One region of the Paenibacillus sp. UMB4589-SE434 genome, then DNA from elsewhere that is predicted to be linked to it. Evidence: riboswitches for the same ligand, from Rfam matches in the RefSeq annotation. Region 1 holds a riboswitch; the other holds the start of a gene.

Evidence for each region. A riboswitch is a leader RNA that binds a small molecule or an ion and turns the genes downstream of it on or off. The one in region 1 is predicted to bind cyclic di-AMP.
Region 2: it holds a riboswitch for cyclic di-AMP, as region 1 does, so the genes downstream of both, QP775_RS24845 (resuscitation-promoting factor) here and QP775_RS08000 (APC family permease) in region 1, are expected to answer to the same signal.

The regions. Positions count from the first base shown of each region.
Region 1 is NZ_JASOYK010000001.1:1,938,742-1,943,451, forward strand. Features, by position in the region: gene QP775_RS08000 (APC family permease) at 1-1,751, opposite strand, end outside; cyclic di-AMP (ydaO/yuaA leader) riboswitch at 1,884-2,076, opposite strand; gene QP775_RS08005 (S8 family serine peptidase) at 2,660-4,710, shown strand, end outside.
Region 2 is NZ_JASOYK010000013.1:11,107-15,816, forward strand. Features, by position in the region: gene QP775_RS24835 (HD domain-containing protein) at 1-468, shown strand, start outside; gene QP775_RS24840 (TatD family hydrolase) at 504-1,271, shown strand; cyclic di-AMP (ydaO/yuaA leader) riboswitch at 1,464-1,657, shown strand; gene QP775_RS24845 (resuscitation-promoting factor) at 1,950-3,071, shown strand; gene rnmV (ribonuclease M5) at 3,221-3,763, shown strand; gene rsmA (16S rRNA (adenine(1518)-N(6)/adenine(1519)-N(6))-dimethyltransferase RsmA) at 3,922-4,710, shown strand, end outside.

The sequences.
Region 1 (4,710 bases):
CTGGATTGGTTATGCAATATATTCTGCCAACCTTTCTTAGGTATAAATTGTGGGATAATAACAGTAACCTGATAATTGGATTCATTCGCTTTACGCTGAACGGTATCAATAAATTTAGTTAATGGCTGAATGATGCTTCTATATGGAGAGATTAATGTCACTAATCTCACATCAGGCTGCCATTTTTTCCATTTCTCCTCAAACGCCAATTCATCTTCTCTTTCAAATGGCACATATACAGCGATAATTTGATGAGCCGACAATGATTTAGCATAATTTAAGGAGTTCTCTACTACATGGGTGATACCCGCGACAGGCAGAATGATCACATTTCCCTCAATTGGCACGGATGGTTCACAGGTTGTGATTCTCAATTGATCAGCCACTGCTTCATAATGCTTGTTAATACGATGGAAAATAAAGATGATGATTGGTAAAAATACAAACACTGTCCAAACCTGCATAAATTTCGTTAAAAAGAACATCATCGTAACAATAAAGCTTATCAATGCTCCTGTTGTATTAATGATAAATTTCGACATCCAGCCAGCAGGTTTTTCACGAATCCATTTCAGCATCATTCCTGTCTGAGACAGTGTAAATGGAATAAATACCCCTACTGCATAAAGGGGGATAAGATGTTCGGTCTGCCCTTCAAAAGCAATAATGAGCAGAATGGAAAACAGCCCTAAAATAACAATGCCATTGGAATAACCTAATCGATCTCCTCTAACCGTAAACATTCGCGGGATAAACTTATCCTTCGCCAGATTAACAGCCAGCAATGGAAAAGCAGAGTAGCCGGTATTCGCAGCCAGAATTAATATTAATGCAGTAGTACCTTGTATAAAGTAATACATAAAGTTGCGGCCAAACGTTTGTTCAGCAATTTGAGAAACAACCGTTGCCTCTGCTAGAGGACTAATTCCATAATAATAAGCTAAAATAACGATTCCTGAAAACAAGATTGCAAGCAGGGAGCCCATTGCGATTAACGTTTTGGCAGCATTATTTGGTGCTGGGCTTTTAAAGTTAGGAATCGCATTTGAAATAGCTTCCACCCCGGTTAATGCGGAGCTGCCCGAGGCAAATGCTCGCAGAAGCAGAAATAAACTAACTCCAGCAACGGGTGTTCCGATGGGTGTGTGCAGTTCAGGTGATACATGACCAAACAAAATATTGTAAACCCCTACACCAATGAGAATAAATAAAGCAAGAACAAACAAATAAACCGGATAAGCTAAAATGGAAGCAGATTCTGTTACTCCTCTTAAATTTAATATCGTTATAAAAATAACGAATCCAATTGCGATAATTACATTATGATCATGCATGCTTGGAAACGCCGATGTGATCGCATCCGTCCCAGCTGATACACTTACAGCAACCGTTAAAATATAGTCAACTAATAAAGATCCTCCCGCAATCAGCCCTGAGTACTTCCCTAGATTTTCCTTTGAGACAACATAAGCGCCTCCACCATGAGGATACGCAAAAATAATTTGGCGATACGACAAGATAAGGGCTGTCAATAACACTAACACCCCAATAGCGATCGGGATCGAATACCAATAAGCCGCAGCACTAACCGTAATTAAGACTAACAATATTTGTTCAGGGCCGTATGCCACTGAGGATAAAGCATCTGAAGAGAGAATAGCGAGCGCTTTTGTTTTATTTAATTTCTGCTCGCCCAATTCAGTCGATTTTAATGGTCGCCCAATTAAAAATCTTTTTAGCGAAGACCACATGAGTTTCACTCCACTTTTTTTATTTGTATAGTACCCTGCAATTCAAAAATAAACTCCGGATCTAAATCGTTTAGTCATTTTTAGGCAAACAAAAAACACAGCATCTAACCCTGTGTTTTCTACCCTAAGTTCGTACCTTCCAATCAACGCTTACGAGGTTAGCTGACGGATTCGGGCCGTGAGAGTAGCCCTACCTGATTCGTTAACGGACTTCATAATTGTCCAACGCATCAGGATTCACCCACATATGATGGACATGCATGTATGCATACATCACATAATGGTTCCCCCGCTTTCCATTTTGGAAATTAAGCGAATTAAAATTTTTCTTATTTGTTCTATTGGACCGCAATGTATAATACTCCAGTTAATCAATTTTGTAAACTAATTTTGTAACAAGCTATTTATACGTCAGGTAACGTTATTTTATGTTTAACTTGACCTTAGGTTTATTTTAGTCCTAAGAACATTGAAATGGGTGTGTGCATGGATCTCCTTTTTCTCTCATGAAGGTACTTCATGTGCAAGAAGCCTCTCAATATAGTTCAAAATACCATCATTAAACGAAAGAATTGACCTATAATTTGAACACATCATATATGAAAAAGGATTCAAGATGATAAAACAGAGCACATGCATGTGAGTATAGGCTTCCAGTCTTTATTGCCCCTGTCTTATACGAAGTATTAAAAAAATATTAAAAAATAAAAGAAAGCTATTGAAATCTAATATGATCTTTAATAAGATGTCAATATACATTTTTGTCCAAATTATTAACCTATTAAGAACTATTAATGAACTTTAATGGTGCGAAAATGTAATCCTGATACAAGGGAGTGATGATGTTATTTGGTTTATCCGCAATTACGGAAAGCATACCCATTTTATAGAGGAGGAATTAATGAAAAATGAAAAACAAAAGAATACTTTCCCTTGTTCTATCGCTTGCTATGGCGCTCAGCCTAATGCCCTCAGCAGTCGGGGCATACGAAAAGTCTGAGATGAGCGGACCGTCTGAGAGACTACTCCATCTGAGGACAGGAAGTGTCAATCTACAGGAGGGAACATGGAACGACGATCTCCTGGAGGAGAGTGGCAGCACGGAGCATAAATTGTACGTCGTTCAATTCAGGGATGTCATAACCGAGTCATCCAAGCAGCTGCTGCTTCAGACTGGGGCGGAAATTGGCGACTATCTTCCTGATTATGCTTATCTCGTACGTATGAATCCACAACAAGCCGGCATCCTCGCCGCAAACGAACTCATTTACAACGTCACTCCATTTCAAGCCCAATGGAAGGACGGCACCACCCTATCTTCAACACACAGCCAATCTAACAATTACGTCATCTCCATATTCAAAGGAAGCGAATCACAAGTAGCCGGTTCGTTGCAGCAGCAAGCAATTACAATTACCGATGTACAGCAAGGCTTCATCGAAGCCGTACTGCGTGATGAACAAATTCCTCTAGTACTCCAGCATTCAGATGTAACCTTCGTTGAGCAAAAGCCACAATACGGAATATCCAATGACTTTATTACTAATCAAATAAACGCCTCTACACCAACCGGTGTGTGGAGCAAAGGTTGGACAGGCAGTGGCCAAGTGGTTAGTGTGGCTGACAGCGGCCTGGATTCAGGAAGCTTAAGCACGCTGCACAAGGATTTTGAAGGACAGCTTCATGCCACGCCAGCCCCGAATCCATCAACTGGTACCTGGTCTGACGCGAACGGCCATGGTACCCACGTAGCTGGTACCGTGCTTGGCAGCGGAGCCATGTCTAACGGTAAGTACAAAGGTGTTGCCTACGGCGCCAAACTACTTTTCCAGGCGATAGGCTGCGGTGGAGATTCCATTTGCCCTGGCGATGTGCGCGACTTGTTCGGTACAGCGAAGCAGCAAGGAGCAGCCATCCATACCAACTCCTGGGGAGCCCGCTTGAATTACTCCTATAACGCCAATTCTTCGCGTGTTGACGAATTTACGTTCAACAACAAGGACTTCACGGTTCTGTTCGCAGCTGGAAATGACGGCAGCTCGAACAATACCATCTCAACTCCTGGCAATGCCAAAAACACGATCACGGTTGGTAACCTACAAAAATCGAACCCGAATCAAATCGCCTCAACTTCCAGCAGAGGGTATGCCATTGATGGCCGGATTAAGCCGGATCTTGTTGTAACCGGTTCCAATATCATATCGGCACGATCATCTGCTTCAACCAGAACGCCTAACCCGAACAATTACTACACCAGCTTATCAGGCACTTCCATGGCCACTCCAGCCGTTGCTGGTTCAGCTGCAATTGTTCGCCAATTTTATATCCAAAATAAACAGGTAACACCATCGTCGGCACTCATCAAGGCTACACTTATTAACGGAGCAGAAGATGTAGGTTATGGCTGGATGAGTAGAGAGACAGGCTGGGGCCGTGTGAATTTGGTTAACTCACTTACCCCAACCGATGGAAGACAAAGCGGCTTTATTGACAACCAAGCTGGATTAAATACAAATGGTTCCATATCGTACCGCGTGAAATCTACAGCAGGCAAGCCATTAAAAATCTCTCTCGTTTGGAGCGATTACCAAGGAGCAGTCCAAGCAGGTAAGCAATTGGTAAACGATCTTGATCTTGAGGTAAAAGCTCCAAATAATGAAATATTAAAAGGCAACTGTTTTGTACAGAACACAGCAAGCTCTACATGCGCCAGTTCTGACCACGTCAACAACGTTGAAAACGTCTATCTGAACACACCGTCAACTGGCGACTACATTGTGACCATTAAAGGCTACAACGTACCACAAGGCGCGCAACCGTTCGCATTAGTGGTGTCAGGTAATAATGCCGAAATCGTTCCCGGTGATACAGAGCCTGTGGTACTGAAAGCACCTGAGCAGTTAACGGTGACCGGTGTCACTTATGATACGGCCAGCCTGACATGGATCGATCCTAACGG
Region 2 (4,710 bases), on a different contig from region 1:
TATGTTCAATTGGATGAGGCCTTTGTCCAAACCGTATTTACTCAGTGGATGGGGGAGCAGGATGAGCGGCTTTCAGAATTATGTCAGCGATTCATGGAACGAAAGTTGTATAAATATGTAGAGGTCGATCAGTTAAATACGGAGCTAATGGAAGAACTTTGTCAGCAATGGAAGGCTGCAGGACTTGATCCCGCTTATGATCTATGGTTTGATTCCCCTACTGATATGCCTTATGATGTGTATCGTTCTGGAGAAGAACCGACACAAATGCACATTTTATTGCTCGATCGTGACCAACAATTGGTCGAGCTGTCAAAAAAGTCGGATATTGTTCGCTCTATCAGTGGATTGCATCGTGGTAAGCATTATATATATTTTCCGATTGATAAAATCAGACAGGCAGCCCCGCGACTTTCTGAATCAGTTGTCCGACTACTTCAACTACAAGAGGATCGAGCGTCACAGTAGGAACCTACTAGAGGATACAAGGAGAGTAATTCGACATGATATTTGACACACATACCCATTTGGATAATGAAGCCTTTAATGAAGATCGTGAGGAAGTAATTGCTCGCGCTTTAGAACAAGGCGTGACACGAATGGTAAACGTAGGCTTTAACCGGGAAACGATCCCGACGACCATGGAGTTGGCGGAGAAGTACCCCTTTATTTATGCGGCTGTGGGATGGCACCCAGTTGATGCAATTACGATGCAGAAGACGGATATCGATTGGATCGCCAAGTTGACTGAGCATAAAAAAGTAGTAGCTATTGGTGAAATTGGACTCGATTATCATTGGGATACATCACCGAAGGATGTACAGCAACGTGTATTCAGAGAGCAAATCGGACTCGCACGTGAATTGGATATGCCAATTATCATACACAATCGTGATGCACATGAAGATGTAGTTCGTATTTTGAGAGAAGAAAATGCAAAAGAGGTTGGAGGCATTATGCATTCGTTCTCAGGAAGCTGGGAGACCGCTAAAATGTGTCTGGATATGGGCTTTTATATTTCGTTCGGCGGCCCAGTCACGTTTAAGAATGCTAAACAGCCAAAAGAGGTACTTAAACAGGTTCCAATGGACCGTTTATTGGTGGAAACGGATGCTCCTTATTTGACTCCTCATCCTTATCGGGGGAAACGGAATGAAACCGGATACGTTCGGTTAGTGGCAGAGGTAGCAGCTGGATTAAAGGATATGGATTTAGAAGAATTTTGCAGAAAAACAACCGAAAATGCTCTTACATGTTTTGACATACGTTGAAAATCAACGAAAAACTAACGAAAAAAAGTTCTACACCAACATATACATGGATTTGTTTGATAAAACGAGTAAATTTGGCTTTATTTTTGTTGTTTTTAACGAAAAACGTGATTGCGGCAGTCTTTACAACTTTGTCATAAACACGATATGATTTCTCACAGAAGTTCGATTGAACTTGAATATTGTTCCAACCAACCAGTAACGCTGAATTTCCATTGATTTGGAGAGCGGGGGAACCAGAAGCATGCTGCAAGTGCCAGCAGGTGCGGAGTGTATCCTTGGGGTGAATTAAGAGCTGTCGAGCCGTGAGCCGATATGTTCTTATAGGGCGACTCTCATAGCCCGAACCCGACAGCTAACCTCGCAAGCGTACGGAGAGAGGTCCTCGTGTGAGCCCTAGACTGTTGTTTTGTTTGGGTCTTGATGAAGAAGCCACGAAAGAGAGTCCTCTTGAGACAGGCTTCTTTTGTTTTTGCATCTTACGAGACTCGCATCCTTGCATATTTTGTGGAGCGGGTTCATAGGTTGTAAGAACAAGGAGGAAGAGACGACCGTTACTGGAGTTGGTGTGAGAGATAGGCAGGCACAAGCTTATTTTTCGCAAAAATATCCAATAGTCGCGTCAGATGTATCATGCATAACTTCTCGACGGCGGGACTATGTAAGGAGGACCGAGAAATGGGCAACTTCGTGAACAACGATCCCCATGATCCCCGATCATCCAGCAAGTCACTCGCAATGCGATGGAAGCATGAAAATGTGCGTGTTGTTTCTGTAATTGCTGTAGTTGCAATCGCTATAACTTTAGTTAGTGTGCTGGTGGGATTCAGTTATTCCAAAAAGACGGTCGCCATTGTCGTAGATGGACAAGAGCGTCGTTTGGAAACTCGCCAGGAAACGCTTCGTGATGTTTTGGATGAGCACACGATAGCGGTAGGAAGTCATGACGAAGTATCTGTAGCGTTAGATACTGAAGTCAAAGATGGGGCTCAAATCACCATAGAACGTGCTAAGCCAATTCAGATTACGGTGGATGGGCTAACGAAGACGTTGTATACAACTAAGGACAATGTCAAACAAGCACTTACTCAATTAAATATTAACCTGAAAGCGCAAGATAAAATTTTCCCAAGCAAGTTGACCTCGATTGCGTCTAACATGAACATCAAAGTTGTGCGTGTGACCAAAGGGGTTGAGGAGCGTAAGGTGAAGGTGCCTTATCAAGTCGTCAAACAGGCAAACCCGGATATGAAGAAGGGTACCAAAAAGACAGTGCAGCAGGGCCAGTCAGGTCTGGTCGTACAAAAGATCGAAAAGACCTTCGAAGATGGGAAGCTTGTCACTGCCCGTATGGTAGACAAAAAAGTGCAGACCAAACAAGTCAATAAGGTTATCGCTTACGGTACGAAAAAAGAACCTGAATTAGTGGTACTGTCTGCGGATAGCGATGACGTTGGTCAGTCTTCTGGCGGCAACTCAGATTTTGATTACAAGAAAAAAATTACGAATGTGCAATTAACAGCATACACGGAAACTCCAGGTTCTGTGGGGGCCAAAACAGCCTCCGGAACAAAAGTAACCGAAGGTCGTACGATTGCGGTAGATCCGAAGGTCATTCCACTTGGCTGGTGGGTATACATCGAAGGCATTGGCTTCCGCCGTGCTGAAGACACAGGTGGAGCCGTCAAAGGCAACATCATTGATGTATATTACGACTCCTCCAAGCAAGTGCAGCGTTTCGGACGCAAGAAGGGATATACGGTTTATGTTATCGGTCCTGTGAAGCCGGAGGCGAGTTAGGAAGTCTCTAGTGTAGTGTTAGCTGTGTGGATTGCAGCTGTGTATTTATGATATAGTAATTCATATTCAAATATGTCATGCTAAGAAGAGGGGATTCCCTCTTCTTTTGTATTTTAGTTGTACTTTTTTTGGGAAAGGGGCAATTGCCTGTGATACGTGAGGTTATTGTCGTTGAAGGAAGAGACGACACCGTAGCGATAAAACGAGCGGTAGATGCAGATACTATTGAGACTGGCGGATCGGCTCTAAATGAGATGACGTTTAAGAAGATCGCGCTGGCGCATGAGCGCCGGGGCGTTATTATATTTACGGACCCTGACTTCGCTGGTGAACGGATTCGCAAAGCGATTGCAGCTCGTGTCCCTGGATGCAAGCATGCATTCCTAACCAAGCAGGAGGCGCTCGCCAAAGGCGACATTGGGGTGGAGAATGCTTCGCCCGCAGCGATTCGCCATGCACTTGATCATCTGCGAACAGAGATGCCTGCCTATGAAGGCACAGTGCTTACCTGGACTGATCTGGTCCAGGCAGGACTTACTGCTTATGAGGGATCGGCCGATAGACGCATGAGACTAGGTGAAATACTAGGCATAGGGTATTGTAATGCCAAGCAATTATTAAAGCGTTGTACGACCTTTCAGATTAGTCGAGAAGAATTTGAAGATGCTCTGCGACGTCTAGACACCAATTAAATGTAAGTGTCAATAGGACGACAGCATATATTTCGATGCTTATGATCATTAGATTTTATCGTACTAACTGAGGTATCGGGATACGAATTGGAGCATTTAAGGCCCACATTAGGTGAAAATTTGCGAATGTGTGTAAATTTATGGAAGGCGGGTAAAGAATGACGCAAGTAAGACCGGACATTGCCACACCAACACGAACCAAAGATATTATACGAAAGCACGGTTTTTCATTTAAGAAGAGCCTAGGCCAAAATTTTCTTATTGATATGAATGTTATGCGCCGTATCGTCCAAGCAGCAGATCTGGATGAGCATACAGGTGCGCTTGAGATTGGACCTGGGATCGGAGCATTGACAGAGCAGCTGGCGAAGCAGGCAAGCAAGGTCGCAGCAGTAGAAATCGACCAGCGTTTGATTCCTATTTTAGCGGAGGTCATGGAGCCGTATAACAATGTTAGCGTTGTACATGGCGATGTGCTAAAAGTCGATTTGCCGGCACTGTTTCAAGAACAATTTGCGGAGATGGATAAGGTGAGTGTTGTGGCGAATCTGCCATATTACGTGACTACTCCCATTATGATGAAGTTGCTGGAAGAGCGTCTTCCACTCAAAAATATTGTCGTTATGATTCAGAAGGAAGTAGCTGAACGCATGGCGGCCTCACCTGGCGGCAAAGAATTTGGCAGTCTGAGTGTTGCAGTCCAATACTACAGCGAACCCGAGATTGTGTGCACGGTTCCCCATACTGTATTTATTCCACAGCCTAATGTAGAATCTGCGGTTATCCGCTTAAAGGTAAGAGACAAGCCTCCTGTGGAAGTAAATGACGAATCCCGATTTTTTGAAGTCGTTCAAGCGAGCTTCACGCAGCGACGCAAGACGATTTGGAATAACTTAAAGGCACGTTATAGTGGTGATATTGGCATAGACCAGCTGCAAACCGCTTTG